DNA from 3 places in the Streptomyces sp. YIM S03343 genome. Region 2 is predicted to be linked to each of the others. Evidence: riboswitches for the same ligand, from Rfam matches in the RefSeq annotation. Region 2 holds a riboswitch; each other region holds the start of a gene.
The links. Region 2 has a riboswitch for cyclic di-AMP ahead of ACSYGN_RS10055 (M23 family metallopeptidase). Riboswitches for the same ligand answer to the same signal wherever they lie in the genome.
Positions count from the first base shown of each region.

Region 1: another riboswitch for cyclic di-AMP. It lies ahead of ACSYGN_RS38450 (C40 family peptidase); the one in region 2 lies ahead of ACSYGN_RS10055 (M23 family metallopeptidase).
Region 3: another riboswitch for cyclic di-AMP. It lies ahead of ACSYGN_RS24125 (transglycosylase family protein); the one in region 2 lies ahead of ACSYGN_RS10055 (M23 family metallopeptidase).

Region 1 covers NZ_JBPUKX010000002.1:591,806-602,077, reverse strand. Annotated here, with positions in the region: gene tpg (telomere-protecting terminal protein Tpg) at 1-4, shown strand, start outside; gene ACSYGN_RS38460 (NAD-dependent epimerase/dehydratase family protein) at 39-1,094, opposite strand; gene ACSYGN_RS38455 (hypothetical protein) at 1,304-1,780, opposite strand; gene ACSYGN_RS38450 (C40 family peptidase) at 2,021-3,433, opposite strand; cyclic di-AMP (ydaO/yuaA leader) riboswitch at 3,490-3,650, opposite strand; gene ACSYGN_RS38445 (hypothetical protein) at 3,978-5,489, shown strand; gene ACSYGN_RS38440 (glycerol-3-phosphate dehydrogenase/oxidase) at 5,456-7,069, opposite strand; gene ACSYGN_RS38435 (TetR/AcrR family transcriptional regulator) at 7,066-7,674, opposite strand; gene ACSYGN_RS38430 (FAD-binding oxidoreductase) at 7,822-9,420, shown strand; gene ACSYGN_RS38425 (YegS/Rv2252/BmrU family lipid kinase) at 9,629-10,272, shown strand, end outside.
Region 2 covers NZ_JBPUKX010000001.1:2,351,241-2,361,512, forward strand. Annotated here, with positions in the region: gene ACSYGN_RS10020 (hypothetical protein) at 1-62, opposite strand, end outside; gene ACSYGN_RS10025 (thymidine kinase) at 168-818, opposite strand; gene ACSYGN_RS10030 (alkaline phosphatase family protein) at 894-2,138, opposite strand; gene ACSYGN_RS10035 (DUF5998 family protein) at 2,138-2,725, opposite strand; gene ACSYGN_RS10040 (bifunctional acetate--CoA ligase family protein/GNAT family N-acetyltransferase) at 2,823-5,711, opposite strand; gene ACSYGN_RS10045 (HPr family phosphocarrier protein) at 5,891-6,172, shown strand; gene ACSYGN_RS10050 (GntR family transcriptional regulator) at 6,491-7,186, opposite strand; gene ACSYGN_RS10055 (M23 family metallopeptidase) at 7,414-8,175, opposite strand; cyclic di-AMP (ydaO/yuaA leader) riboswitch at 8,188-8,353, opposite strand; gene ACSYGN_RS10060 (M16 family metallopeptidase) at 8,929-10,272, opposite strand, start outside.
Region 3 covers NZ_JBPUKX010000001.1:5,505,290-5,515,561, forward strand. Annotated here, with positions in the region: gene ACSYGN_RS24100 (glycoside hydrolase domain-containing protein) at 1-112, shown strand, start outside; gene ACSYGN_RS24105 (SurA N-terminal domain-containing protein) at 275-922, shown strand; gene ACSYGN_RS24110 (nucleoside triphosphate pyrophosphohydrolase) at 1,096-2,163, shown strand; gene ACSYGN_RS24115 (cytochrome P450 family protein) at 2,402-3,730, shown strand; gene ACSYGN_RS24120 (transglycosylase family protein) at 3,929-4,993, shown strand; cyclic di-AMP (ydaO/yuaA leader) riboswitch at 5,192-5,362, shown strand; gene ACSYGN_RS24125 (transglycosylase family protein) at 5,366-6,055, shown strand; gene eno (phosphopyruvate hydratase) at 6,623-7,903, shown strand; gene ACSYGN_RS24135 (FtsB family cell division protein) at 8,176-8,652, shown strand; gene ACSYGN_RS24140 (DUF501 domain-containing protein) at 8,793-9,311, shown strand; gene ACSYGN_RS24145 (Ppx/GppA phosphatase family protein) at 9,472-10,272, shown strand, end outside.

The DNA.
Region 1 (10,272 bases), on a different contig from region 2:
CTGACCCGGCGGCGTACATCGCAGCCCCGGCGCCACTGTCAGTCCGCGGACCGGGACGTCCGGGGCCAGCCGGCTTCGTGCCTGCCTGCCGCCGTCAGCAGGGCCTGCTCGCGCTCGGGCGTGATGCCTGTGGCCTCCCGTCCCGTGCGATTGTCGCCGAACGCCTCGTCGAGACCGCCGGGGCCGAAGAGCCAGGTGGCGGTGGAGTGGAGGGATTCCTCGATGGGGCGGCAGCGCAGGCCTGCGGCGACAGCCTTGGCCGAACTGGGCTTCCAGACCGCGGCTGTCTCCCCTTCCCGCGGGGCCCACAGCGGAAGCTCGGTCCAGACCCTGACCTCATGCTCGGTCAGGATCCGGTCGTCCACCCACTCCAGTTCTGCCTTGCCGCCGGTCTCGGCGACGCAGGCGCCCAGGAACCTCCCCCAGGTTGCGTTCGCGGGAGTGCCGCTGACCAGATACATCCCGGCGTCCTCGGCTTCGATCCGGTCCAGGCCGAAGATCGCGATGTCGCGGGCGTCGATCAGCTGCATCTCACGGTCGGGCGCGCCCGGAGCAGCCATCCGGCCGCCTTGAGCGGCGCGGCGCAGCCACCAGGGGACACGTCGTGTGAGGTCGTGCGGTCCGATGATCAGGCCGGGTTCAAGGATCAGGGTGCGCCCCGGGAAGCCCTGTTCGACGGCCATCTCGCAGCCGGCTTTCAGCGTTCCGTAGTCGCCGTCCTCCGGGCCCGCGTCCTTGCTGCCGTGGTGACGGGGCGAGCTCTCGTCCACGGGCTCGGCGGGCCAGCCGGGGCGGGCGTTGATCGAGGAGATGAACAGATACGTCGACGCGGACTCGGCCAGGGCTTGGACCGAGGCCCCGACGACGCGGGGAACGTAGCCGCACACATCCACGATCGCGTCCCAGGGACCTGCCTCGGCAAGCCGCGCCAGATCCTGGTGGCGCTCCCGGTCGCCGCGCACCACTTCAACGCCGTTCAGGTCGGCGTGGGCCTTGCCTCGGTTGAAGGTGGTCACCTCCCCACCGCGCCGCAGCGCCTCCTGGACGAACGCCCGCCCGAGGAACACTGATCCACCGATCACCAGAAGTCTCATGCCGCCGAGTGTGCGCTCAGAACCTGGTGATCAAACAGGACTATGCCGGAAGCAGACGAGTCGAACCATGGGCGAACCACCGTTACGAGTGTCGTGTCCGGGCTGACCGGCGAGTGTTGGAGCGGGCAGCTCGTCACAAAGGCCGGGCACGTGAACTCACGTGCCCGGCCCCGGTGTTCAGTCGATCGGCCGATCAGCGGCTGGGAGGCTCAGCGGCCCCAGGTGCCCTGGTCGTTCGCGCAGTTCCAGCCCGTGCCCTTCAGGGTGAACTTCACCTTGTAGGAGCTGGTGCTGAGCAGCCGTGTGCGCACGGTGAAGCCGAGCTTCGCCTTGGGCTTGAACGTCTTGGTGTAGACGGCCACCTTCGTTGACGTCCTGGCGGTGAGCGAGCCGCCCTTCGGCGTGGCGGTGCCGAAGCGGATGTTCTTCACGTTGGTGACGGTGAACGTCACCTTCTTGAAGCTGGTCGTGGTGCTCTTGTTCTTGATGCCGAAGTACAGCCCGTTGCCGGTCACCCAGCCGTTGGAGCCGACATAGAAGCTCGACGGGTAGCTGATGCTGATCGGGCAGCCGCTTGCCTGCGCTGTGGCGGGCGCCGCGGACGCGGCCCCGGCGAGCCCCAGCTGGGTGGCGCCGACAAGACCTGCCGTGGCCAGCAGCGCGGCGGTCGTGCGGGTTCGGTTCACTGATGTGTGCCTTTCCCCCTACGGCCCCGAAGGACCTGACTGTTGTGACATGCGACGCCCGCCGGGAAGTGTTTTCCTGTGAGCGACGCCGCTCTGTCTTAGCACGAAGCCTTACGCGAAACAGACACGTCCGGCGCAGGAGGCGACAGCGGTGACACGATCAGAACATTCGTCGCCGAGCGGGCACACTCGGCAGGTCTGTTCGACAGGTCGTTCGGCCCCGCAGGAAACACCGGTGCTTCACGCGGGGCGGATCGCGCCCTGGATGGCCTGCGGTCCGGCGAAGAAGACCGATTCCTCCCTTACGGACGCGCCGGGTCCCGGCGCATGGATCATCAGTCCGTTGCCGGTGACCAGGCCGACATGGCTCGGGCCGTCCTGGAAGAACAGCAGGTCGCCGGGCTGGAGTTCGGTGAGGGGAACCAGGGTGCCTGCGCTCGCCTGCTCCGGCGCGGTGCGCGGCAGGGTGACCCCGGCGGCCCGCCACGCGGCCTGGGTGAGCCCGCCGCAGTCGTACGCCTCGGGTCCGGCGGCACCCCACAGACAGGGGCGGCCGAGCTGGGCCCGCGCGAAGTCCAGCGCGGCGGCTGCCTTGCCAGGGGTGGCCTGAAGCGGCGGCTGGGTGATCGTGGGGAGGGTCGGGGCGGAGGGGACGGTCGGGATGCTGCCCGTGGCCGGGTCCTGGGCCGCCGTGGGGGTGGGGGCCGCGTAGGTCGTGGTGCCGTAGTCATCGGGCTGCTGTGGCAGCCACTGGCCGGTGGGGTCGGGTGCGGTGGGCCAGGTGGGCTGCGTCTGGGGTGCCATGGGGGCCGGAGCCGCCGGTATTGCCGGTGCCTGCGGGGCGAGTTGGGCGGTGCGGCGGGCCAGCAGTTGGTGGGCGGCGGTCAGCTTGAGCCGGTTGCGCTCCTTGGCGGGACCCATCGCGGAGCGGTCCGGATGGGCGGTGGAGGCGGGGCTCGGCCGGGTCGCGGGGGTGGCCGTCGCCCAGGGTGCGGGAGATGCCCCGGGCACTGCGGGCGTCGGGGCGGGGGGCTCGGTGACGGCAGGTCGGGCGGCCGTCGGCTGCGCGGGGATGCCCGGTATCGAGCCGGTCCCGGGTGCCGAGTCCATTGGCGCGGGCGGCAGTTGCGCGGGCGGCCAAGCCGGTTCGGTTGCCGGGGGCAGGAGTTCGGTGGGCGCCGCGGTCAGTTCCGGCAGTGCGGCGGTGCGTTCGGCCGGGGGAAGGGCGGCCGGTGCCGGAGCGGTACCTGCCGTCAGCTCCAGGACGGGGCGGGCGGCGGCCTCCAGTTCGCGGATGGTGGCGCTGTAGTCCGGGCGCTCCGCGGGGGGGCCCGGCAGGGCGGCGGGGGAGCGGCCGGGCAGCAGGTCCCGGGGCAGGGCGGCGGCCACGGTGGGGCCGATCGAGCCCCTCGCCGCGTCGAACCACTGCCGGGTGACGCTGTCGAGGGCGGGATCGGAGCCGCCGCGTGCCCTGCCGGACGCCGGGCGGACGACCGGCGCACCGGCGGACGACGAGGTGCCGAGAGCCATCGCGCGCGTCGCGTTGAACGTCCTGCTGTCGGTCTCGGCCCGGTCGTAGAGGCGGTCGATCCGCCGCTGCACCTCGGCGCGGCTGGGACCGTCACCTCCCCCGAACGGATCGGAGTCACGCATGCCAGGGAGACCGGAGCCTCCGCGACGCTGATTGCGTTCCGGCGCCATGGGGGACGTACTCCTTCCGTACTCCGCCTACCGAGTTAGCTGACGGGTTCGGGCGACGGAACTCGGAAGGTATGCCCTACGGCCCGTGCCCCGGTGGGCAGTCGGGCCGATTCACCCCGGGATTCGGTTGGGTCCCCGGCTCCGGACGACGTGTGGGCCGTACCGGATTAGGCGGAGGCCGCGCGACCCGGCGAGGTTCGCCGGAGGGAGTCGTACGGCCTAGACACCAACTTAACGAACGTGTGTGTCTTCCGTGAAGGTTGAAGCGCGGAATGTCCGATACGTCATCGTGATCTCGCCCCGGTGCGCCGCCTGTTGTGCTCGTGCATTTGTTCTGGTGAGCCGTCCGTGTCGTCCGTACACTGGCAACTCATAGGCTTGTGGCAAGTGTTGACCGGGGGGATCCGCCATGTCCGGAGATACGTACGGTCCGTACGGACCACCGAACGGCGGGTACTACCCTCCGCCGGTCCCGCCCACGCCACCGATTCCGCCCATGCCGTCGGGGCCGCCGCCCGCACCGCCGGACGGCCTGCGCGCCGCGGCGGTGGCCCTGCTCAACCTCAGCGGACTGGGCCTCGGGTACGTGCTGGTACGGCACTGGCTGGGGGCGGCGGCCTGCTGGGCGGCCACCGTGATCCTGCTGTTCGTCGCGCTGCCCGCCGACGCGGACGGCGTCCCGGGCGCCGCGCTCGTCGGCTACGCCCTCGTCCTCGCGGCCGCCGCCGCGCACGGCGCGCTGGTGGGCATGCGCACCCGGCTGACCTGGCCGGGCCGCGCCCCGGTGGCCGCGGTGCTCGGGGTGGTGCTGCTCGCCGTGCCCGTCGGCGGCGGTGTCCTCTACGACCGGGCGCGCGACGAGGCGGTCCAGCAGATGCTCCTGGACCGGCTGGAGAAGGCCGACCGGCTGGTCGCGAAGGCGGGCACCCAGCCGTTCGAGAGCGGGGAGGCCGACTACCGTACGGCGCTGGCCACTTACCGCGACCTCAGCGCCGACCATCCCGGCTCCCGGGCCGCCGACCGGGTCCCCGAGCGGATGCGGACGTACTACACCACCGTCGGCGCGGCCTACGGGCGGCAGCAGTACTGCGCCGCGATCCCGGCCCTGAAGTATCTGCGCACGGTCCCGCGCACCATGCCGAAGGACCAGCTCGGCACGCTCGCCCGCTGGCCCGACGACCGGCTGGCCACCTCGCTGTACGAGTGCGCGGCGGACGGTCTGGCCTCCGGCGGCAACGACTGGGGGGCCAGCTTCGGTGAACTCCTGTCCACGTTCCCGGAGTCGGAGCAGGCCGCGAAGGTGGAACCCGCGGTCGGCTCCGCCGTGGACAAGGCGGCGAAGGACGTGCACGGCGGCGACCCCTGCGCGGCCGTCGACCGGCTGGAGAGCCTCGGCACCGAGATCGGCACGCTGTCCAACGCGAGCGAGGCGAGCGCCGGCCTCGGCAAGGCCGCCGACCGCGCCGACCGGAGCGCCTCGGCGGGCGGCTACCAGTGCGGGCTCGACCAGTACAAGGACGGCGACTTCGACTCGGCGATGACGACGCTGAACAAGTTCGTCGACGACAACAAGAACGACGGCAACAGCGCCCGCGCCAAGAAGATCGTGATCGCCGCCGAGATCGCCAAGTCGGTTCCCGCGGCGGGCAAGAAGGTGCCGACCACGGCGTCCGGCGGCAGCATCTCGGTCACCATCAAGAACGACAGCCCCGACGAGATCACGGTCCTCTACACCGGCCCGGTGACCGGCAGCGTCACCCTCAAGCCGTGCGGGGGCTGCACCGCGTACTCCTGGGGCAGCACGCTGCTGAGCAACTTCAAGCCGTGCAGCAGCGGCAGGAGCTACCCGCAGAAGACGATCAGCCTGCCGCCCGGCACGACGTACTTCCTGCACAAGCCGAAGAGCTCCACCTACTCCAGCTCCGGCTCCGACACCGCGAAACTGCGCTCCGGCTACATCTACACCGAGTGCGCCTACGTCACCTCCGGCCTCGGGACCACCAGCTGACCCCCCGGGGCCTCGGCCAGCGCGGCGGCGGCCCCCGCCAGGGCCGCCGCCCGGTCGGCCGGGACCAGGCCGATGCGGGTACGGCGGTCGAGCAGGTCGGCGGTGTCGAGGGCACCCTCGTGGCGCACCGCCCAGACCAGCTCGGCGCCGGTGACGGGGTGGCCCTCCAGCACGGGCTCGCGAAGGTGCGGGTCGCGCTCGCCGAGGGCGAGGACGGCCGGTGCCTCGGTGCCGTAGCGCTCGATCAGCCGGTGGGGGGCCTCCAGGGCGGCGAGCGCGCGCGGTGAGGCCGCGCCGACGAGCGGGAGCGACGCCGTGCGCGACGGCCCGGCGGGCAGCCGGCGAGCGGCTACGGCGGCGTCCACGGCGTCCTCGGCCATGCGCCGGTACGTGGTGAGCTTGCCGCCGACCACGGTGGTCACCCCGTCCGCCGAGGTGAGCACCGCGTGCCGCCGCGAGATGTCGGCGGTCCGGGCCGGCCGGCCGCCGTCCCCTTCCGGCGTGGTGTCCAGCAGCGGGCGCAGCCCGGCGAAGGCGCCCACCACGTCGGCGCGGTGGAGCGGGGTGTCCAGGGCGGTGCCGAGCACGTCGAGCAGAAAGCCGATGTCGGCCTCGGGGGCCTCCGGGACATTGGGGACGCCGCCCTCGACGGGTTCGTCGGTGAGGCCGACGTAGACCCTGCCGTCGCCCTGCGGCAGGACCAGGACGAAGCGGTTGGTCTCCCCGGGGACCGGGATGTGCAGGCCCGCCGGGAGCGGTCCGAGACACTCGGCGCCGAGCACCAGATGGGTGCCCCGGGAGGGCCGTACCCGGATGCCGTCCACCAGACCGTCCGCCCACACCCCGGTGGCGTTGATCACCGCGCGGGCCCTGATCTCCCCTTCGGCGCCGGTGAGTTCGTCACGGACCCGGGCACCGGAGCCGGTGAGCTCCAGCACCCGCACCCGGGTCAGAACGCGGGCGCCGTGGGCCGCGGCGGTGCGGGCGATCGCGGTGACCAGACGGGCATCGTCGGTGACCTTGCCGTCCCAGGACAGCAATCCGCCGCGCAGCCCGGCGGGGCGCAGCACGGGGGCGAGATGGCGGGTCTCGACCGGCGAGAGGCGGCGCGGCGCGGGCAGGGTGGCGCGGGCCGTACGGGCCGTCAGACGCAGGGTGTCGCCCGCGTGCAGGCCCGCCAGGGCGAGGGCCGCCTGGGAGCGGGAGACCAGCGGGGTCAGCGGCAGCACGAACGGCTGGGCCCGCACCAGATGCGGCGCGGTCCGCTCCATGAGCACGCCCCGCTCCACCGCGCTCTCGTGGGCGACGTCCAACTGCCCGGAGGCGAGATAGCGCAGCCCGCCGTGGATCAGCTTGGAGCTCCAGCGGGAGGTGCCGAAGGCGAGGTCGTGGGCGTCCACGGCGACGGTGCCGAGCCCGCGCGCCGCGGCGTCCAGGGCGACCCCGGCGCCGGTCGCGCCGAGACCGACGACCAGGACGTCCCAGACCGTGCCGTCGACGGCCTCGGCGAGTTCTCGGGAGCGGCGGGCGGCGGACAGGGAGGCACCGGGGCGTTCCGGGGACGGGTCGGTGGGGCTCATGGCGTCAGCGTCCTCTCCAGGATGGTCCGAAGTTCCGTGAGGAAGGCGTCGGTCGAAAGGTCCGCGTCCTCGTCGTCGGCCATGGTGTGCAGCGACAGGGTGAAGGACTGGACGACCAGCAGCAGCGTGCGCGCCTGGAGTCCGGGGTGGACGGCGCGCACCGAGCCGTCGGCGTGGCCCTCCCGCAGCGCGTCGGCGAGCAGTTCGAGCAGGGCGTCCTGGCTGGCGCCGCGCCGGTCGAGGACGTAGGGGAGCAGGAGTTCGGGGTCGACGTCGACGATCTTGCGGAAGAGGGGGTGCGCGCGGAACGCCGCCACCCCGGTCACCAGCCCCTCGACGATCAGCGCGCGGGTCTCGGTACCGGGCCGCCGCTCGGGCATCGCGCGCGTCGCCACGCCCACCCACTCCCGGGTCATCAGATCCCCGACCAGGGTGCGCACATCGGGCCAGCGCCGGTACAGCGTCATCCGGGAGACCCCCGCGCGGCGGGCGACATCGGTGAGCGTGGTGCGCCGGACGCCGACCGCCAGCACACAGTCGCGCACCGCGTCCAGCACCGGATCACTGTCCGAACTGTCCGAACCGTTGTGACGAATAGGCGTCATGTGTCACAGTGTAACGCCCCCTGGGGCGGCCTGTACGGCACACGGGGTCAAGAGACCGACGGCTCCCGCGACTTGAGCACCGCCGCCGCCCCGGGAACCCCGAGAACTACCAGGACACGTGCACCACGACCGGTGAGGACGAGCGCGATGGACATGCTGTGGAGCGGCTGGGGCGACCCCGCGAAGGCGACGCCGCTGCCCGACTCGGTGACCGGACTGCTGCGCGACCTGCTCGGGGTCAGACCCCGCGACCTCCCCCCGGTCGACCTCCCCGCCGTCTCCGTCCCCGAGCCGGACCTGGACCCGGCCGCCCGCGCCGCCCTCCTCGCGGCCGTCGGCGGCGACCCGGACCGGCTGCGCACCGACGCCGAGAGCCGTATCCGCCACACCCGCGGCAAGTCCACCCCCGACCTGCTGCGCATCCGCTCCGGCGACATCAGCGACCTGCCCGCCGCCGTCGTACTCCCGGCGAGCCACGACGAGGTGCTCGCCGTGCTGCGCGCCTGCGCCGGACACGGCCTCGCCGCCGTCCCGTTCGGCGGCGGCACCTCCGTCGTCGGCGGCCTCGCCCCCGACCGCCGCGCCCCCGTCGTGGCGCTCGACCTGCGCCGTATGGACGCCCTGCTCGATCTCGACCCGGTCTCCCGCACCGCCACGTTCCAGCCCGGCCTGCGCGGCCCGCAGGCCGAGGCGCTGCTCGCCGGAATCGGCTTCACCCTCGGCCACTTCCCCCAGTCCTTCGAGTGGGCCACGATCGGCGGCTTCGCCGCGGCGCGCTCCAGCGGGCAGGCGTCCGCGGGGTACGGCCGCTTCGACGAGATGGTCCTCGGCGTCACCCTCGCCACCCCCCGCGGCAGCCTCGACATCGGCCGTGCCCCGCGCTCAGCCGCCGGACCCGACCTGCGCCAGCTGGTGCTGGGCTCCGAGGGCGCGTTCGGGGTGATCACCGCCGTGACGGTACGGATCCGGCCCGTCCCGGCCGTACGCGTCTACGAGGGATGGAGGTTCCCCTCCTTCGCCGAGGGCTCCGCCGCCCTGCGCAGACTCGCCCAGGACGGCCCCCGGCCGACGGTGCTGCGGCTGTCCGACGAGACCGAGACCTTCGTGGGCCTGGCCCACCCCGACGCCATCGGCACCTCGGGCGGCCCCCAGGACACCGGATGCCAGGCGATCGTCGGCTACGAGGGCACCCAGGAGGACACCGGACACCGCCGCGAGCGGGCATCGGCCGTGCTCCGCGCCTGCGGCGGCACCTGGCTCGGCGAGGAGCCCGGGGAGCGCTGGGCGCACGGCCGCTACGCGGCGCCCTATCTGCGCGACGCGCTGCTCGACGCGGGCGCGTTCGCCGAGACCCTGGAGACCGCCGCCTTCTGGTCCGCCCTGCCCGGGCTCTACGACGCCGTGCGCCAGGCCCTCACCGCCACGCTCACCGCGGCCGGCACCCCGCCCCTGGTGATGTGCCACATCTCCCACGTCTACGAGAACGGCGCCTCCCTCTACTTCACCGTGGTCTTCGCCCAGGGCGACGACCCCGTGGCGCACTGGGCCCCGGCCAAGAAGGCGGCTTGTGAGGCGATCCTCGCCGCGGGCGGCACCATCAGCCACCACCACGGTGTCGGCACCGACCACCGTGACGGGTACGTCCGGGAGACGGGCCCCCTCGGCATCGACGCCCTGCGCGCCGTCAAGCGGAGCCTGGACCCGGCGGGGGTTCTCAACCCGGGCGTCCTGCTGCCCCTGGACTGACACGACCCGCACCGACCTGGTATCCCTGCCCGCCAGGACCCGCCCGCGTGTCCCGTGTCCTGACGGCACCCGCCGGGACCATCGACCCGCCCGTGGTCCCGCCCGTACCGTCCCGCCAGGACCACCGGCCCGCCCGCGGTCCGGCCCGTACCGACCAGGACCACCAGCCAGCCCGTACCGACCCGCCGACCGCCCGGAGGCACCACCGATGCGAGACTTCACCGCCGTCGTCAACCCCACCGCAGGGGGCTCGACGGGGGCCGCGGCGCTGCTCACGGTGGCCCGGCTGCTGCGCGAGGCGGGCGCCGCGCTCGACACCGAGTACAGCACCAGCCTCGCCCACGCCCAGGAACTGGCGCTCGACGCCGGGCGGCGGGGCCGGGTGGTGCTCGCCGTCGGCGGCGACGGCATCACCGGTGGCATCGGCGGCGCCCTCAGCGGCACCGGCACCCTGTTCGGCGTCGTCCCGGCGGGCCGCGGCAACGACTTCGCCCGTGCCCTCGGACTGCCCGCCGACCCGGCCGAGCTGGCGGACAGACTGCTGCACGCCGCACCGCGTGCCGTCGACACCGTCGAGGTGGAGTCGGCCGTGCACCACCGCACGGTCGTGCTCGGCAGCGTCTACGCGGGCGTCGACGCGCTGGCCAACCGCCACGCCAACCGTGCCCGGCTGCTGCGCGGCTCCGCCTCCTACTACGCGGGCGGCCTGCGCGCCGTCACCACCTGGCGGCCCGCCGCCTACCGGGTCACCGTCGACGGCGAGACCCACACCCACCGCGGCTACACCGTGGTCGCCGCCAACTCGCCCTACTACGGCTCCGGCCGCATGATCGCCCCCGGGGCCCGCCTCGA
Region 2 (10,272 bases):
GGCGCCAGGCCGAGCACCAGGGCGACCAGCGCTGCTCCGAAGACCGTGTACCTGGGTTTCATGCACATGTGATGCACGGGATGCCCCGAAGGTTGCCCGTCAGGAAGAACGCCGGAAGCCACATCGCGCCGGTCTGCCCGGCAGGGCTACGAGGCGGAACGTCGCGGTCAAGCCGATGTGACCGGCAGGACGTCGGGGGACAGCACGCCGGCGCGGGCTGACGCACTGGTCAACCGGCGGAGGTGGTGGCGGCGGCACAGGACCTCATAACCGATCTCCTCCGCCGGGCGGTTGACGTCGCCGACGACCACCTGAGCACCCTCGACCACCATCTCCCCGCCCACCGTACGGGCATTGTGCGTCGCGCGGGCGCCGCACCAGCACAGGGCCTCCACCTGGAGGGCCTCGATCCGGTCGGCCAGCTCGATCAGCCGCTGCGAGCCGGGAAAGAGCTTGGTGCGGAAGTCGGTGGTGATGCCGAAGGCGAAGACGTCGAGCCCGAGGTCGTCCACGACCCGCGCCAGCTGGTCGATCTGCTCCGGCGCGAGGAACTGCGCCTCGTCGACGATCACATAGTCGACCTTGCCGCCCTTGGACAGCTGATCGACCAGATACCCGTACATGTCCATACCCTCGGTGGCCTCGACAGCCTCCGTGATCAGGCCCAGTCGCGAGGACAGCTTCCCCTCACCCGCCCGGTCGTCCCGCGTGAAGATCACACCTTGAAGCCCCCGGGTCGAGCGGTTGTGCCCGATCTGGAGCGCCAAAGTCGACTTCCCGCAGTCCATCGTTCCGGAGAAGAACACCAGCTCGGACATGGAAGGTTGAGCACCTTTCGGCGGAACGTGAACAGGGAGTGCGAGGTCGGGTCAGGGTGGTGGCGGGCGGCGGCTTCAGGTGCGTACTTCGAGGAGCGGGACCAGTTGTTCCGCGGGCGTCATGGAGCCGTGGTTGCCGACCATCGCCGACTCCTTGGGCTCCCGTTCGGAAGCGATGATCAGAACGTCGTCCCGGGCGGCCGCGACCACGTCACCGAGCCGGCCGCGGACCCGCTCGTCGACCTGCGGCCCGAACCAGCCCGCCGCGATCGCCTCGTTCCGCGAGGCCACCCAGAACTGCTCACCGAGCACCTCGCGCCAGCAGGTCAGCACATCGTTCTCGGCACCCGGCAGGGCGTAGACATGGCGGGCACGGCCCTCACCGCCGAGCAGGGCGACCCCGGCACGCAGCTCCCAGTCCTCGTCGAAGTCGATGCGGTGGTGCTCGTCGAACGGGATGTCGACCATGCCGTGGTCGGCGGTGATGTACAGCGCGCTGCGCGGGGGCAGTTGTTCGGCAAGCCGCTGGGCCAGCCGGTCGACGTACATCAGCTGGCCGCGCCAGGTGTCGGAGGCGACGCCGTAGCGGTGGCCCGCGCCGTCCAGCTCGGAGTAGTAGGTGTAGACCAAGGAGCGGTCGCCGACGGCGAGTTGTTCGGCCGCGAGATCCACGCGGTCCTCGCCGGACAGCCGCCCGAGGAACGTTCCGCCGCTGAGGGCGACCTTGGTGAGCGGGGTGGCCTCGAAGGTAGGCGACGACACCTGAGCGGTGTGCACACCCGCCTCGTGGGCCTGCTGGAAGACCGTGGGGTACGGCTGCCACACCTGCGGCGAGGTCCAGGGCTGCCAGCGCAGCTGGTTCATCAGCTCGCCGGTCGCCGGGTTGCGCACCGTGTAGCCGGGCAGGCCGTGCACGCCCGGGGGCAGCCCGGTGCCGACGGAGGCGAGGGAGGTCGCGGTGGTCGCCGGGTAGCAGGTGGTGAGGGGGCGGCCGGTGCCGCCGCGGGAGCCGGCGAGCAGCGAGGTGAGGAACGGCGCTTCCTCGGGGTGCTCCCTCAGCTGCTCCCAGCCGAGGCCGTCGATCAGGAACACACAGTTGCGGTCGGCGGGGGTGAGCTCGGTGATCGCCGCGGTGGTGCCGGGGACCGCGAGGCCGGCGGCCAGGGTGGGGAGCAGGTCGGCGAGGGAACCGCTGCCGTACTCGGGCAGCGGCGCGGAGTCCGGGGCGAGGGCCTGGGGCTCGTCCCAGGCGGCCGATGCGGCCGGGACGGGCACGCGGTCTCCCCGGTCGTGGGCGGTGGCGGGTGTGGGCTGCGACATCAGCGGGTGAGGTCCGCTGTCGCCTCGGAGAGCGACTGCGCGAAGGCGAGCGCCTGGCGCACCGTCTCCGGGCCGTCGCCGGCCTCGCTGACGCGGAGGCTGAGATCGTCCGCCGTCGAGCTGCCGGTGTAGCCGTGATCGGCCTCGCAGTTGGGGTCGCCGCAGGCGGCGGGCTCCAGGTCCAGGCGGGCGACGGCGCCCCAGCCGATGGTCAGCACGACCTCGCGGGGCAGGGTGCCCGGCACGTACTGCTCGGGGTTGGCGACCACGCGGCTGACGACGACGGAGGAGATCCGGCCGAGCTTCACGGACTCGGTCGAGGTGGTCGCGTACGGCGTCGGGGAGGTGGTGTCGGCGGTCTGCTCGTCGGTGTGGCTGACGATGAACCGGTTGCCGGTGAGGACCAGCACGGTGACGTGCCTGCGCACCTCGTTCTGGTCGAACGTGGTCTCCTGGTGGACCAGGTACGACCGGATGGGCTCGCCGCCCACGGCGGCCTCCACCGCCTCGGCCACGAGGGCCGGGTAGTAGCCGCTGCGCTCGATCGCCGCGCGCAGCCCCTGGGTCGACGTACTGGTCTTGGCCATGACGTCCATCCTACGGGGGTGCACTGACTGCGAGGGACCTGTCGCGGTCGTCTCGGTGCACCGGAGGTGCCCCTCCCGGTGGACCGGCGGTGTCTGTTCAGTAGACCGGCAGTGTCCTGGGGCCGAGGTCGTCGCGTGCCGGGGGCCGGGCCAGCCGCACGGTGGCACCGAGGACGCTCAGGCCGTGCGGGGCCACGACGACGGGTTCCAGGGCGACCGCGACAACCTCGGGATGGTCGTCGACGAGCCGCGACACGCGCAGCAGCAGTTCCTCCAGGGCGGCCGAGTCGACCGGTGCGGAGCCGCGCCAGCCGAACAGGAGCGGTGCCGTCCGGATCGACCGGATCATGGTGGCGGCGTCCCGGTCGGTGACGGGGATCAGCCGGTGGGCCATGTCGCCGAGCAGTTGCGAGGCCGCTCCGGCGAGGCCGAACGACATGACGGCGCCCGCCGCCGGGTCGATCACGGCGCGTATGACGGTGTCGACACCGCGTGGCGCCATCCGCTGCACGACCGGCCGCAGCTCCACGGGTGATCCGAACAGCTCGGTCAACTCTCCGTACGCCCGCCGCAGTTCCCGCTCGTCCGCGAGGTCGAGGCGTACGCCGCCGAGGTCGGCGCGGTGGCGCAGATGCGGGGCGGTGGCCTTGAGGGCCACGGGGTAGCCGAGGGTGCGGGCGGCCTCGGCGGCGGCGTCGGGGGTGGCCGCGGGCAGGGCGCGGTGCACGTCGATGCCGTAGTGGCCGAGCAGTTCGCAGGTCTCCTCGTCGCTGAGGGTCAGTCCCTGGCCGCGGGCGAGGAGGGTGCCGATGACGGCGGCGGCGCCCTCCGCGTCGACGTCCTCGTGGTCGGGCACCTTGCCGGGCACGGCGGCGTCGGCCCGCCACTGGGCGTACGTGACGGCTTCGGCGAGGGCGCGGACGGCCCGCTCGGCGGCGGGGTAGGCGGGGATGAGGCGGGAGTGGACGTGGGTGGGGGTGGGGGCGGCGGGTGCGGCGGAGGGGGCTGCGGTGCCGGTGACCGGGGCGGGCGGCGGTGCGGTGGCGGGTCCTTCCGCGGTGCGGGGCCCGAGGCCGGCCGCGTCGCCGGCGGGCTCGGTGGTGATGTCGGTGTCCGGCTCGGGCGCGGTGCCCGCGGCGAAGGACAGGGCCGCGGCGAGGGCGCCGAGTTCGACGTGCACGACGAGGACCGGTTTCCCGGGGACCTGCCATGCGGCCGACTGGAGTGCCTCGGCCAGCTCGGTGTACCCGGTGGCGTCCTCGCCGACCGCGGGTATGACGGTCACCACCACGGCGTCGCACTCGTCGTCGCCCAGGGCCTTCGTCAGGGCGGCGTGGAAGTCGTCCGCCGAGGCGCTCGTCGTGAGGTCGAGCGGGCGCAGTGGCTTCAGGCCCTCGGCGAGGCAGGCGTCGTAGGTCAGCAGGCCCAGCGACTCCGAGTTGCCGAGGATCGCCACGCGCGGGCCGCCCGGCAGCGGCTGGCGGGCCAGGAGCAGGCCCGTGTCGACGAGTTCGGTGATCGTGTCGACGCGCATCACGCCGGCCTGGCGCAGCAGGGCCGAGACGGTGTCGCGCGGCAGGCGTGTCGCGCGGACGGCGTGTCCCGTCGGGACGGAGCCCGCGCCCTGGACGACGACCAGGGGCTTGACCGCCGCCGTGCGCCGGGCGAGGCGGGTGAACTTGCGCGGGTTGCCGATGGTCTCCAGGTACATGAGGACGACATCGGTGTCGGGGTCGTCGTACCAGTACTGCATGAGGTCGTTGCCGGAGACGTCCGCGCGGTTGCCGGACGACACGAAGGTCGACACTCCTGTGACCCCGGTGACACCGCCGCCGCGCCGGTGCAGCCGGGCGAGCAGGGCGACGCCGATGGCGCCGGACTGGGCGAACACTCCGATCCGGCCCGTGCGGGGCAGGGCGGGGGCGAGGGAGGCGTTGAGCCGCACACCGGGTGCGGTGTTCATGATCCCGAACGCGTTGGGTCCGACGATCCGCATGCCGTACGCGCGCGCGTGCCGGACGAGTTCGCGCTGGCGCTCAAGGCCTTCGGGGCCGCTCTCGGCGTACCCGGCGGACAGGACGACGAGGCCCTGGACGCCGTGTTCGCCGCATTCGGCGAGGACCGGGGGCACCTGCTCGGCCGGTACGGCGATCACGGCGAGGTCGATGGGGCCCTCGATCTCGCGCACGGAGCGGTGGGCGGGGACGCCGTCGAGTTCCTTCTGCCCCTCGGGAAGAGCCTGGTTCACTGCGTACAGGCGGCCGGTGAACCCGGCGTCCCGGATGTAGCCGAGGACGTCGTGACCCACGCCGCCGCGGGTGCGGCCCGCGCCGACGACGGCGACGGAACCGGGGGCGAGCAGCCGCCTCACCGAGCGGGCCTCGGCGCGCTGCTCGCGGGCGCGCTGGACGGCGAGCGAGCGGTCCGTGGGCTCGATGCCGAACTCCAGGTGCACGATGCCGTCCTCGAAGCTGCGCTTCTGGGTGTAGCCGGCGTCCCTGAACACCTTGATCATCTTGGTGTTGGCGGGCAGCACCTCGGCGGTGAACCGGCGGATGCCGCGTTCGCGCGCGACGGCGGCGATGTGCTCCAGGAGGGCGGAGGCGACGCCCCGCCCGTGGTGCGCGTCCTGCACCAGGAAGGCCACCTCGGCCTCGTCGGAGGGTCCGGAGGCGGGTGTCCCGCCGGGGCCGATTCGGTCATAGCGCACGGTGGCGATAAACTCGCCGCCGACGGTGGCCGCGAGTCCCACCCGATCCACAAAGTCGTGGTGCGTGAAGCGGTGGACGTCCTTCGCGGACAGCCGCGGGTAGGGCGCGAAGAAACGGAAGTACTTCGACTCGTCCGAGACCTGCTCGTAGAAGCTGACCAAGCGGTCGGCGTCGTCGGCGGTGATGGGCCGGATCCGCGCGGTGCCGCCGTCACGCAGCACCACGTCGGCTTCCCAGTGGGCGGGGTACTCGTGCCGGTCCGGCGAGCTCTGCATGGGGCCCAGCGTACGGCTCGCCCATGACAACGGCGCGGGGCAGCCTGTGAGGACGCAGACCGGGCCGAGGCCGCGACCCGGCGGCCGTTCCCGGACGGGCCGGACGGCCCATCCGGACACTCCTCACAATATGCAACACTGGTCTAGACAACCCTGAGAACTCTGAAGGGCAGCATCACATGGCTGAGCGCCGCGTCAACGTCGGCTGGGCCGAGGGCCTCCACGCCCGTCCCGCTTCCATCTTCGTCCGGGCCGCCACGGCCGCAGGCATCCCGGTGACGATCACCAAGGCCGACGGCACCGTCGCCAACGCGGCGTCCATGCTGGCGGTCCTGGGCCTCGGTGCCCAGGGCGGCGAGGAGATCGTCCTCACTTCCGACGCCGAGGGCGCGGAGGCCGCTCTCGACCGGCTGGCGAAGCTGGTCGCCGAGGGGCTCGAGGAGCTTCCGGAGACGGTCTGAACCACGGCGAGACACCACGGAGCCGCGTCCCCCTTACGGGTGGCGCGGCTCTGTCGTACCCGGGCGTCGCCGCTCCCGGGCCATGCCGTTCCCGGGCGGCGTCGCTTTCCGGGCGCCGTTGCTTTCCAGAACCGCTCGTGAGTTTCGCCACACCGGCCGCGATGTCACCGCGGCGCGCATGGAATTACCCGGGGCATACATCGAACGCGTCACGCGGGCATGCAAAAGGCGCACCGGCGGAATACACCGGGGCGCGGAAATCCGGGCAGCGGAAATACATCCCTGCGGAATAACACTTCTTTGTATACGGTGCGCGTGTTAATGCCGTAGACCCGTCATGTTTACGGGAGGTTGCGAAGTCCTCACACGCTCCAGACGGTCCGGGCCGCCGGAAAAGCGCAGCCGGTGGGCGGCCGTCGCACGCTCGGTGTGCAGGGCGGTGATCGCCCGCGCGCGCTCGCTGTCGCCGCGCGCCACCGCGTCCACGATGGCACCGTGCTCGGCCCAGGAGTCGACCGGGCTGGCGGGTGCCTCCACCGTGTACATCCAGGCGATCTTGTGCCGTAGCTGGGTGAGCATCGAGGTCAGGGCATGGCTGCCGGACGCCTGGGCGAGCGTCTCGTGGAACCAGCTGCCCAGGGAGCGCAGATCCTCGCTGTTGCCCCGCCGGGCGCGTTCCTGGCCCAGCCTGACCAGGCCGCGCAGCACCTTCAGATGGGCCTCGGTGCGGCGCTGGGCGGCCCGCGAGGCACCGAGCGGCTCCAGGAGCATGCGCATCTCCAGCAGGTCGGCGGCCTCGTGCTCGGTCGGCTCCGCGACGCACGCGCCCGCGTGCCGCCGGGTGACGACGAAGCCCTCGGCCTCCAGGGTGCGCAGGGCCTCGCGGACGGGGACGCGGGAGACGCCGTAGCGGCGGGCGAGGAGTTCCTCGGTGAGGCGGCTGCCGCGTTCGTAGGCACCGGCGACGATGTCGTCCCGGATCGCGGTGCACACCGAGTGCGCCGGAATACGCATGACCGACCTCCGCCTTAATCCCCGTGAAACGTCGACGATTGACATGTGTTCCGTGACTCTATTGCAACGGGACGGAATTTCCGACGGCGGACCGGAATCCGGGGATATTTTTTGGACAGTGGGCCGCCCAAAACACCGCGGGGCCCCGGCTCGGACGAGCCGGGGCCCCGCGGGATGCCTGCCGCGCGTCGGTGTACGCCCGCGCGCGGGGTGGGTGGCAGCGAGTGTCAGACGTTCACGCCGTGCTGGCGGAGGTAGGCGACGGGATCGATGTCGGAGCCGTACTCCGCGGTCGTACGGGCCTCGAAGTGCAGATGCGGTCCGGTGACGTTGCCGGTCGCACCGGACAGGCCGATCTGCTGGCCGGTGACGACCCGCTGACCCACGGACACCGCGATGGACGACAGGTGGCCGTACTGGGTGTAGGTGCCGTCGTTCATCCTGATGACGATCTGATTGCCGTACGCCCCTCCCCACCCGGTCTCGACGACGGTGCCGTAGCCCACCGCGTGGACGGTCGTACCGCTCGCGGCGTGGAAGTCGATGCCGGTGTGCGCGCCGGAGGACCACAGCGAGCTGCTGGCCTCGTAGCCCGTGGAGACGTACGAGTGGGAGATCGGCGCGACGAAGGTGTTGAGGCGCTTGCGCTCGGCCTCGCGGGCGGCGCGCTCCTTGGCCTCGCGAGCCTTCTGGGCCAGCTCGGCGGCGCGCTTGCGGGCGGCCTGCTCGGCCTCCTTGCGCTCGGCGGCCGCCTGCTGGGCGGTGGCCTGGGCGTCGATCTTGTCGGCGACCTTGTCGCCCAGGGCTACGACGGGGATGAGGCCGCTCGTCTCGACCGCGTTCTGCGCGGAGTCCTCGGCCGCGAGTGCGGGAGCCGCGAGGGTGCCCACGACGCCGCCGGTGGCGAGGGCCGCGATACCGGCGGCCTGGGCGGTGGAACGCTGCATCCGGCTGGGCCGACGGTGCTTCCCGGTGGCGCACGACGCCATGAAGTGGGTGGTCCTTTCCTTCCCTCTCGCCTACCGGGTTAGCTGACGGGTTCGGAGCAGGAAGGTCTCCTACGGACCCCCTCGCTGCACGCGCGGGCGCCCGATTCACCCCAGGGGACTGCTGTGGGTCCCCGGCTCCCCTGGCTCGCGCCGTACGGGGACTCGGCGATGGCTGTCCGGTGCCGCGGGTGCGGCGTGCTGCCTGACGGACAGGCCCGGACGACGCTAGACGGGGCGGCTTTCCGTCCTCAAACGGATCACGACTTTTGTAGCGCATGCCACAGGACAGACAGGGCCCCTCGGCCTCAAATCGGGCAAACGGGAGCCCTGGCGGTCCCGTTGGTGAACGAGGCTCGCGCTCTGACGGCGCCTCAGCCGCCCGGGCCCACGCGCGTGGGTCGGCGCGGTCGCCGCACGGAGGGTCTCGTGCGCCCGCGTGTCCACGTGCTCAGGTGCGGGTGCCGCCGCGGCGCGTGCGACACGGCGGGCCACGGAACGAGGCTCACGCACGCCATGCTTCCGGACTCGCGGTCCCGGTGGCCTACGGCGGGCGCCGGTGTGCCCGCTATTGCTGCCCCCCTGCCGTCGCGCTCCGCGGCTGCCCTGGAACGGCTGCGGCACAGCGGCCCGTCGAGCGACGCCCTGCCGGGTGAGGCACGCCTCGGTCCGATGCGGGCACGCGCGTGGCGCCTGATGCGAGCACGCGCGCGTGCCGTCCTGATGTCGGCACGCGCGCTTGTCGCTGCCGTGTGACTACTCCGCCGTGACGACCGTGACGTCGCCGATGCCGAGGGCCTCGACGGGCTCCTTGATCTGCGCCGCGTCGCCGACGAGGACGGTCACCAGGCGGTCCACCGGGAAGGCGCTCACGACCGCCGCGGTGGCCTCCACGGTGCCGGTCGCGGCGAGCTGCCGGTAGAGCGTCGCCTGGAAGTCGTCGGGCAGGTGCTGCTCGACCTGGTCGGCCAGCGTGCTCGCGACGGCCGCGGCGGTCTCGTACTTCAGCGGCGCCACGCCGACCAGGTTCTGCACGGCGACATCCCGCTCGGGGTCGGTCAGCCCCTCCGCTGCCAGCGTGCGCAGCACCGTCCACAGGTCCTGGAGCGCGGGCCCGGTGTTCGGCGTGTCGACGGAGCCGCTGATGGCGAGCATCGCCGCGCCGGTGCCGTCCGGCGTGGAGCGCAGGACCTGGCCGAACGCGCGCACGCCGTAGGTGTAGCCCTTCTCCTCGCGCAGGACGCGGTCGAGGCGGGAGGTGAGGGTGCCGCCGAGGCAGTAGGTGCCGAGCACCTGGGCGGCCCACATCCGGTCGTGGCGGTCGGGGCCGATCCGGCCGATGAGCAGCTGCGTCTGGACGGCGCCGGGCCGGTCCACGATCACGACCCGTCCGGTGTCGTCCGCGCTCACCGACGGCACGGCACGGTCCCGGGCGGGGGCGCCGGTCCAGGCGCCGAGGGTGTCCGCGAGCAGTTCGTCGAGGTCGACACCGGTGAGGTCGCCGACGATGACCGCGGTGGCCGTCGCGGGACGTACGTACCGCTCGTAGAACCTGCGCACCGCCGCCGAGTCGATCTTCTCGACGGTCTCCTCGGTGCCCTGGCGCGGGCGCGACATGCGGGAGGTCTCCGGGAAGAGCTGCCTGGACAGCTCCTTGGCTGCACGGCGGGCCGGGTTGGCCAGCTCATGGGGGATCTCGTCGAGGCGGTTGCGCACCAGCCGCTCGACCTCGCTGTCGGCGAACGCGGGCGCCCTGAGGGCGTCGGCGAGCAGCGCGAGCGCCTTGGGGAGCCGGGAGGCGGGGACTTCGAGGCTCAGCCGGACACCGGGGTGGTCGGCGTGCGCGTCGAGGGTGGCGCCGCAGCGCTCCAGCTCGGCGGCGAACTCCTCGGCGGAGAGCGTGTCGGTGCCCTCGGAGAACGCGCGCGCCATGATCGTGGCGACACCGTCGAGGCCGGCCGGCTCGGCGTCCAGGGGCGCGTCGAGGAGCACCTCGACGGCGACGACCTGCTGGCCGGGGCGGTGGCAGCGCAGCACCGTCAGACCGTTGTCCAGCGCGCCGCGCTCGGGTGCGGGGAAGGCCCACGGCCTGGCCGTGCC
Region 3 (10,272 bases), 3.2 Mb from region 2:
CGGGCACAGCCGGGCCCACCAGTACATGGTCAACAGCAAGGAGACGCGCGGCGGCTACACCATCACCGTCGACCGTGACGCCTGGGACGCCCCGGTGGCCATCACCGGCTGACGCAGGGCGCCGGCCGGGGCGGCGGCGGTGGCCGCGGCCCCGGCGTTGCCCGAAATCATGGTGAATCGTTGAGCGGAAGGGTTGGCCTGAGCTGGGCCACTGCCTAACATCGATCACCGCAAGACTTTGTGCACCCCGGCACAAGCTCCTCGGGAGGTTTCCTTGCACCGCCGCCGTCGCTCCGCGCTCGTCCTGTCCGCCGCGCTCCTCGCGGCGGCGCCGCTGCTCACCGCCTGCGGTGACGACTCGCACCCGGGTGCGGCGGCTGTCGTGGGGGGCCAGCGGATCACCGTGGGGCAGCTCCAGACCCGGGTCAACGAGGTGCGCGCGGCGCAGCGGGCGGCGGTGTCGGACGACACGCAGTACCAGCAGGTGCTCGCCAGCTCCGGCAGCCTCACCCGCGACACCCTCCACGCGTTGGTCCTCGACAAGGTGCTGCACAAGGCCGCGCAGACCGCGGGCGTCACCGCCACCCGCAACGAGGTCCAGCAGTTGCGCACCAGCCTGGAGCAGCAGGCGGGCGGCTCCAAGGCGCTGGAGACGGTCTGGCTCCAGCGCTACGGCATCGCGCCCAAGCGTCTCGACGACAACCTCCACCTCCAGCTGGAGGCCCAGAAGCTCGCCACGACGCTCGGCACCGACACCAGCCAGCCCGCCTTCTGGAAGGCCCTGTCCGCCGCGTCCAAGGCACTCCGCGTCGACCTCAACCCCCGCTACGGCACCTGGGACGTCACGAAGAGCAGCCGCGTCGACGCCAAGACCCCGTGGGTACGGGACGTCACGGCGGCCTCGCAGCAGACGGCGACCTGAGGCGACCTGAAGCGACCTGAGGCGGGGCGCCTCAGGTCGGGCGGGGCGGGCCGTGGGCCGCGGTGTAGTACCGGCGGCGGTACGGCGTCTGCTGCGGTCCTACGATCCGATCGGCATCCCGGGCCTGTGGACAACGCCGGAGGCCGGTCCGCGGGGTGCGTTACGTTCGGAGCGTGAACACCACCAGCCCCGAAGCCGCTCCCGGACGTATCGTCCTGCTCACCACCAGCCACCGCGTCGCACCCGGACTGCTGTCCTGGCCCGCCTGGCAGGCGCTGCGCTCCGCCGACCGTGTGCTGTGCGCGGACGGCGCCCATCCGCAGCTGCCGTATCTGCGCGAGGCCGGCATAACCGTCGACGAGGCCGCCCCGACCGCCGAGCAGCTCGTCGACACCTGCGCGGGTGGCCGCACCGTGGTGGTCGTGGCCACCGGCGAGGGTGAGCCCGCGCTCACCGACGGACTGGCCCGTCTCGCCGGTTCCGGCCGGGTGAGCATGCCGGATCTGGAGCTGCTGCCCGCCTCCTACGACCTGCCGGGTGCGCGCCTCCTCGACCTCGTCCAGGTAATGGACCGTATCCGCGCCGAGTGCCCCTGGTCGTCCCGGCAGACCCATGAGGGACTGGCCAAGTACGGCATCGAGGAGGCGTACGAGCTCGTCGAGGCGATCGAGGCCGGTGACCGCGCCGAACTGCGCGAGGAACTCGGCGACGTACTGCTCCAGGTCGTCTTCCACGCGCGGATAGCGGAGGAGGACCCCGAGGCGCCGTTCTCCATCGACGACGTCGCGGGCGGCATCGTCGCCAAGCTCATCCACCGCCATCCCCATGTCTTCGGCGACGAGACGGCCGAGACCCCGGAGGACGTCAAGGAGCACTGGCTGCGCACCAAGGCGGAGGAGAAGCGCCGCACCTCCGTCACGGAGGGCATCCCCCTGGGCCAGCCCGGCCTTGCCCTGGCCGCGAAGCTGGCCTCCCGCGCCCGCACAGCAGCCCTCGACGTACCGCTGCCCCACGGCGAGGGCGTCGGCTACGAGCTGCTGGCACTGGCGGCCCGGGCCGAGGCGGAGGGGGTGGACCCGGAGACGGCACTGCGCGCGGCGGCGCGAGCGTACCGGGAGGCGATACGTGCCGCGGAGGGCGTTCGGGGCGGGGAGAGCGTCGAGGACGTGGAGGGCATCGAAGGCGTGGAGGGTGTGGACGGCGTCGAGGTCATGGGGTCCGCCCAGGACGAGCAGAGCTGACGGTCGCCGCAGCCGAAGGCCGTCCGTCCCGTGCCACGGGTAGCCGCGCAGTGGTACGAGGAGGCGGCCCGCCTCCACAGCCTTGCGCCACGGCCCCGCCTCACGGCCTCGCGCCATGGCTCGGGTCTCGCGCCACGGCCCTGCGCCACGTCCCTGAACCTCGCGCCCGCCGCGTCCCTGCGCCGCGGCCCCGGTCCCCCGGGCGCGGTCGTCCCACCGCCCCGGATACCGTCGGGGAGTGACCGACCAGCCCAGCTCCCCGACCCCCGCCGAGCCCGCCCGGCCTGGTGAGCCCGCCCGGCAGGGTGAGCCGCCCGCACCCGCCCTGTTCTCCTGGGAGTTCGCCACCGACCCCTACCCTGCCTACGCCTGGCTACGGGAGCACGAGCCGGTGCGGTGGACCAGGTTGCCCAGCGGGGTGGAGGCGTGGCTGGTCACCCGGTACGCCGACGCCCGGCAGGCGCTCGCCGATCCGCGGCTGTCCAAGAACCCGGAGCATCACGACGAGCCGGAGCACGCCAGGGGCAGGACGGGCATCCCGGGTGAGCGCAAGGCGGAGCTGATGACGCATCTGCTGAACATCGATCCACCGGACCACACCCGGCTGCGGCGGTTGGTCAGCAAGGCGTTCACCCCGCGCCGGGTCGCGGAGTTCGCTCCGCGGGTGCAGGAGCTGACGGACCGGCTGATCGACGGGTTCGCCGGGCGCGGCGGCGCGGACCTCATCCATGAGTTCGCGTTTCCGCTCCCTATCTATGCGATCTGCGATCTGCTCGGTGTCCCGCGCGAGGACCAGGACGACTTCCGGGACTGGGCGGGCATGATGATCCGTCATGGCGGAGGGCCGCGTGGCGGGGTGGCGCGGTCGGTGCGGAAGATGCGTGGCTATCTCGCCGAACTCATCCATAGAAAGAGGGAGCTGCTGCCCGATGAGCCAGGCGCGGGGGAGGACCTCCTCTCGGGGCTCATCCGGGCCTCGGACCACGGTGAGCACCTCACCGAGAACGAGGTTGCGGCGATGGCGTTCATCCTGCTGTTCGCCGGCTTCGAGACCACGGTCAATCTCATCGGCAACGGCATGTACGCGCTGCTGACCCACCCGGGGGAGCGGCGGCGGCTCCAGGAGTCCCTCGCGCGCGGCGAACGGGGGCTGCTGGAGAACGGGGTCGAGGAACTCCTGCGCTACGACGGGCCGGTGGAGATCGCGACATGGCGGTTCGCCACCCGGCCGCTCACGGTCGGCGGTCGGAGCATCGCTGCAGGTGATCCTGTACTTGTGGTGCTCGCGGCGGCCGATCGGGACCCCGAGAGGTTCCAGAATCCGGACGTGCTCGACCTCGCTCGAAGTGACATGCAACACCTTGGTTACGGCCACGGTATCCACTACTGCCTCGGCGCACCCCTGGCCCGGGTCGAGGGGCGGACCGCGCTCGGTACCCTGCTGACCCGGCTGCCGGACCTGGAACTGGCGGTGGAATCGACCGATTTGCGGTGGCGTGGTGGGCTCATCATGCGTGGACTGCGCGGCTTGCCCGTGGAGTTCACCTCCGTCACACCCGTCCGGTAATCGACCGGATCGACATTTTCGACTGACGGGAGCCTTACTCAAAAGGTGACATTCCCTCACCTCTGTGATCTTCGCGTGATCTCCGTGGCATGAACTTGTGATGACTGATCGTCTGTCGCTACGTTCGACCGTCAGCACGGCGACACACCGAGCTTCAAACGCCGCGCTGGTCACTGCTGTCTCGTGAAAGGCCCCGATATGCTCTCCGGGAACGGTCGTCATCGTCGCCCCCGTCAGGCCCCGGCCCTCATCGTCGCGGCCGGTGTGACAGGCTCCGCCATCGCCATCCCGCTGCTCGGCGCGGCGAGCGCCCACGCGGCCGACGGCACCACATGGGACAAGGTCGCCCAGTGCGAGAGCGACGGCGCCTGGAGTGCCGACATAGGCAACGGGCGTTACGGCGGCCTCCAGATCACCCAGGCCGACTGGGAGCAGTACGGCGGTCTCGACTATGCCGCGCGTGCCGACCAGGCCAGCCGGCAGCAGCAGATAGCCGTCGCCGAGAAGATCCTCGCGGACCAGGGTGCCGACGCGTGGGCGACCTGTGGTGCGCTCTACGGACTGGACAAGGACTCGGGCAACGCCTCGGTCGACACGGGTGTCGCCGACGACGAGAACTCCGACTCGTCGTCAGGGTCGTCGGACAACTCACAGTCGGACGAGAACGGCAACTCAGGCAACTCCAACTCTTCGGACAAGTCGGACTCGAAGGATGATTCTGACTCGTCCGATGTGCCGGTCTCATCCGGTCTGTCGGACTCCTCGACCGACAACTCGTCCAGCTCGGGCAACGGGTCGTCCTCGTCGTCCAAGGGGAAGAGCAACAATGGCAAGTCCGACAAGAACGGTAAGTCCGACTCCTCCGGTGTGACGGACTCCACGAAGTCCACGGGGTCCGGCTCGACCGGCTCGCAGTCCCCGACCACCTCGCCGACCGAGGCGCCGACGGGTGACACGACGGACGATTCCCTTCAGGCCGACGGGACTTCGGCCCTGGTCGACACCGGTGCCCTCGGCTCAGGACGGCACCGTGGCGCCAGCGACGAGGGCGAGGGCGGCCTCTCCAGCGACTCCACCGGCGGGCGGCACGCCTCGCAGACCGACGGCACGTACACCGTCCGTGCCGGGGACAGCCTCATCTCCATCACGGACGCCCTGGACCTCGACGGCGGGTGGCGGCACCTCTATGCCATGAACAAGAAGACCATCGGTTCCGATCCCGACCGCATCACGGCTGGTCAGACTCTGCAGATCGGTTCGTAAACGGGCGAAATCGAGCGGGAGTTGATGCACCGTTTCGTACGGTAATGTCCACTTTGGTGAAAGTGTGGGATCAGTCTCAGAAGCCCTGATCGTCTTTGAAATTCCATGAGCCGTGTGTCTACGGTCAATGCCGCCCGGCACCCCGGGCCCCGGCCGTCGTTACGCCGAGTCCTGCCAGCGGCAGTCCGGGAACAGTCGTCGCGTCAAGCGCCGTAGGCAGGAGCGGGGGACCCAAGGTAGGCGCCGGGCCCGGCAGTCGAACGCCGGTTCCGGCTAGGGGTGAAGTCATGCCTCCTCAGGAGGTGTGACCGGGCAACTCAACCGGCCCGAACCCGACAGCTCACCTCGCAGGCGTCGGTGAGGGGATCTTCCATGCTGTTCTCCAGCAAGGGCAAGCACCGTCGTCCGTCCAAGGCCACCCGTGTCGTCGCCGTCGTCGGTGTCACCGGCGCCGCGATAGCCGCCCCGCTGATGGCCGCCGGCACCGCCTCCGCCGCCACCGCCTCCGAGTGGGACGCCGTCGCCCAGTGCGAGTCGGGCGGCAACTGGGCCATCAACACCGGCAACGGCTACTACGGCGGCCTCCAGTTCTCCGCCTCCACCTGGGCCGCGTACGGCGGCACGGCGTACGCGCCGACCGCCAACCAGGCCAGCAAGGCGCAGCAGATCGCCATCGCCGAGAAGGTTCTCGCCTCCCAGGGCAAGGGCGCCTGGCCGGTCTGCGGCACGGGCCTGTCCGGTGCCGCCTACAACGGCGGCACGGCGTCGTCCTCGGGCTCCACCGGCTCCGCCACCACCAAGCGCTCCACCGAGAAGCCGGCCGCCTCCCGCTCCGCCCAGCGCCCGGCCGCGAAGTCCGCCTCGAAGACGGTCACCACCCCGACCGGCAAGAAGGTCAAGAAGGGTGACGGCGAGTACAAGGTCGTCAAGGGTGACTCGCTCAGCTCCATCGCCGTGAAGCACCACGTCAACGGCGGCTGGCAGAAGCTGTTCAAGCTCAACAAGGGCGTCGTCGAGCACGCCGACCTGATCTACCCGGGCCAGCAGCTGCACCTGAAGTGACAGTCCGTGGCCAGCTGAGCCACAGGCCCCTCACATCCCCGGCCATGACAGTTGAGGCCCCGTGAGGGTCCCGCGACTCCCATGGTCTCCCCGCCCCGGCGCGCATTCCCCCGTACGCGCCGGGGCGGGGTTCTGCGTTCTCCGGGTTCGTCGGCGTTCTCCGCACCCACGAGGTGCGTTCTCCGGCGTTCTCCGGTCTTCTGCAGGTTCTCCGGGGCAATTCACAAGTGAACTCCGGCGCATTCCGCCGCGTTCCGGCGTATTCGTGGTGTTCCCGGCGTGTTCCGGCGTGTCCCGGCGCGTTCCTCGGTATGCCCCGGCGCGTTTCCGGCTGTGCCCCGGAGGGTCAACCGGTGTTCTTCTCCGGGTGTATTCGAGGCGTTCTCCACCCTCGCTTTGTTCCGTGGTGAAACAATTGGGTACCGTCTGACCCAGTCCTTGGACCGGTCGGTCGGCTGGCCGACTGCCCAGAGACGGTTAGGCTCTAGTCGCAAGGCTCCACCATGGCCGTCAAAGGCCCACGTGCACCCCGCACCACATGCGTCACATTCCGAGAAGGAGATGCTCGTGCCGTCCATCGACGTCGTCGTAGCCCGGGAAATCCTGGACTCCCGAGGCAATCCCACGGTCGAGGTCGAGGTCGGCCTCGACGACGGCAGCACGGGTCGTGCCGCCGTCCCGTCCGGCGCCTCCACCGGTGCCTTCGAGGCCATCGAGCTTCGCGACGGCGACCCCAACCGTTACCAGGGCAAGGGTGTCGAGAAGGCCGTCCTCGCCGTCATCGAGCAGATCGGCCCGGAGCTGGTCGGCTACGACGCGACCGAGCAGCGCCTGATCGACCAGGCCATGTTCGACCTGGACGCGACCGACAACAAGGGCTCGCTCGGCGCCAACGCCATCCTCGGCGTCTCGCTCGCCGTCGCCCACGCCGCCTCCGAGGCCAGCGACCTCCCGCTGTTCCGCTACCTGGGCGGCCCCAACGCGCACCTGCTGCCGGTGCCGATGATGAACATCCTGAACGGCGGCTCGCACGCCGACTCCAACGTGGACATCCAGGAGTTCATGATCGCCCCGATCGGCGCGGAGTCCTTCTCCGAGGCCCTGCGCTGGGGTGCCGAGGTCTACCACACGCTGAAGAAGGTCCTGAAGACCAAGGGCCTGTCCACCGGCCTCGGCGACGAGGGCGGCTTCGCCCCGAACCTGGGCTCCAACCGTGAGGCCCTCGACCTGATCCTCGAGGCCATCAAGGAAGCCGGTTACGCCCCCGGCGAGCAGATCGCCCTCGCGCTCGACGTCGCCGCCTCCGAGTTCTACAAGGACGGCAAGTACCTCTTCGAGGGCAAGGAGCGCTCCGCCGCCGAGATGACGGAGTACTACGCCGAGCTCGTGGCGGCGTACCCGCTCGTCTCCATCGAGGACCCGCTGTTCGAGGACGACTGGGCCGGCTGGAAGGTCATCACCGACAAGCTCGGCGACAAGGTCCAGCTGGTCGGCGACGACCTGTTCGTCACCAACCCGGAGCGCCTGGCCCGCGGTATCGAGGAGGGCAGCGCCAACGCCCTGCTGGTGAAGGTGAACCAGATCGGTTCGCTCACCGAGACCCTCGACGCCGTCGAGCTCGCCCAGCGCAGCGGCTACAAGTGCATGATGTCGCACCGCTCCGGTGAGACCGAGGACGTCACCATCGCCGACCTGGCCGTCGCCACCAACTGCGGCCAGATCAAGACCGGTGCCCCGGCCCGCTCCGAGCGTGTCGCCAAGTACAACCAGCTGCTGCGCATCGAGGAGATCCTCGACGACGCCGCGGTGTACGCCGGCCGCAGCGCCTTCCCGCGCTTCAAGGGCTGACCCGGCCGAGGTCAAGCCTCAGCCAGTCGCACGTACGTCCCCGTACGCGGTCCCGTACCGTGTCCGGGGACGTACGTGCGTCTGCGCGCGGCGTGCGGATACGTACGGTGTGCGCGGGTGCGTGCGTCCGGTGTGCGGACGACGTAGGTGCGCGGGCGCGTGTACGGACGTAGGGGCGTACGGGCGTGCGGGCCGAGTGTGGGTGCGTACGCCGCGTACGCGGCGTAGGACGATGCGGGTGACGGCACCCGACGGAACGGGAGGCGGGGACCATGGCCGTGAAGAACCGGGACCGGTTCTCCACCGCGACGCGGCTGAGGCTGCTCGGCGAACAGACCGCAGAGCGTGTCTACCGCTCCCAGACCAAACGCCAGGCCCGCCGCTCCCGGCTCACCGGCCGCGCCGCCCTGCTCGCCATCGTCGTGTGCACGCTTGTGGTCGCGCTCGCCTACCCGATACGCCAGTACGTCTCCCAGCGCGCCGAGATCGCCGACCTCCAGCGGCAGAAGCGCCAGGCCGCGGCGCGTGTCGAGCAACTGCGTGACCTCAAGGCGCGCTGGCAGGACGACGCGTACGCCGAGCAGCGGATCCGCGAACGGCTGCACTACGTGCTCCCGGGCGAGACCGGGTACATCGTGATCAACCCCGGGGTGACCAAGCAGTCGCACACGCAGCAGGGGGCCGCCGACCGGTCCTGGTACGCGAATATGTGGGACGGGGTCGACAAGGCGGACGCCGCCGGGCGCTGACGTCGTCGTTCGTCGTGTTTCCTCGCTGCGGGTAGCGTTCGGAGCGACCCGCAACCCGCGACCCGCAGCGATGCAGAGCGACGACAGCTGCGACCGAGAGCGCTGCGACCGAGAGCGCTGCGACCGACAGAAAGACACGCATGGAAACGCCCCCGCCGTCCACCCCGCGCACCGAGCCCACCGACGCGGACGTCGAAGCCTTCAAGGAGCAGCTCGGGCGTCCCCCGCGCGGCCTGCGCGCCGTCGTGCACCGGTGCCCGTGCGGGCAGCCGGACGTCGTCGAGACCGCCCCGCGGCTGCCCGACGGCACGCCCTTCCCCACGCTCTACTACCTCACCTGCCCGCGCGCCGCCTCCGCGATCGGCACGCTGGAGGCGGAGGGCGTGATGAAGGAGATGACGGAGCGGCTGGGTACGGATCCGGAGCTGGCCGCGGCGTATCGCGCCGCTCATGAGGACTACATCCGGCGGCGCGACGCGATCGAGGAGCTGACCGGGTTCCCGAGTGCCGGGGGGATGCCGGATCGGGTGAAGTGTCTTCATGTGCTGGTGGCGCATTCGCTGGCTGCCGGGCCTGGGGTGAATCCGCTCGGGGACGAGGCGATCGCGATGCTGCCGGAGTGGTGGCGGAAGGGGCCGTGTGTGGGGGGCGGGGAGTGAGTTCGCCCCCGCCGCCCCTTCCCGTTCCCGACCCCGGGGGCGCTGCCCCCGGACCCCGTTTTCGGCCTGAACGGCCTCGTCCTCAAACTCCCCCAAGCTCTTCGAGCAGGGGGGACCCCCAGACGGGCTGGATACACCGACCTTGCTGTGAAGGAACCCCATGACCCGTGTCGCCGCCGTCGACTGCGGTACCAACTCCATCCGGCTGCTCGTCGCCGATGCCGACCCTGCCACCGGGGAACTGGTCGAGCTGGACCGGCGGATGATCATTGTGCGGCTCGGGCAGGGGGTCGACCGGACCGGGCGGCTCGCCCCCGAGGCGCTGGAGCGGACCTTCGCCGCCTGCCGTGAGTACGCGGCCGTCATCAAGGAACTCGGTGCCGAGCGGGTGCGGTTCGTGGCGACCTCCGCCTCCCGGGACGCGGAGAACCGGGACGAGTTCGTGCGGGGCGTGCTGGACATCCTCGGTGTCGAGCCCGAGGTGGTCAGCGGGGAGCAGGAGGCCGAGCTGTCCTTCACCGGCGCCACCAAGGAACTCACCGGCACCGACGGCTTCGCCCGGCCGTTCCTCGTGGTGGACATCGGCGGCGGCTCCACCGAGTTTGTGGTCGGCGACGACCGGGTGCGCGCCGCGCGCTCCGTGGACGTCGGCTGTGTGCGCATGACGGAGCGGCACTTGGTGCAGGACGGCGCCGTCACCGATCCGCCCACCGAGGCGCAGATCGCCGCGCTGCGGGCGGACATCGACGCCGCCCTCGACCGCGTCGAGGAGACGGTCCCGCTGCACGAGGCGCGCACGCTGGTCGGCCTCGCCGGCTCGGTGACCACCGTGTCGGCCATCGCCCAGAACCTGCCCGCCTACGACTCCGCCGCCATCCACCACTCCCGGGTGCCCTACGACCGTGTGCGCGAGATCACCGACCGGCTGACGCACTCCACGCACGCCGAACGTGCGGCGATC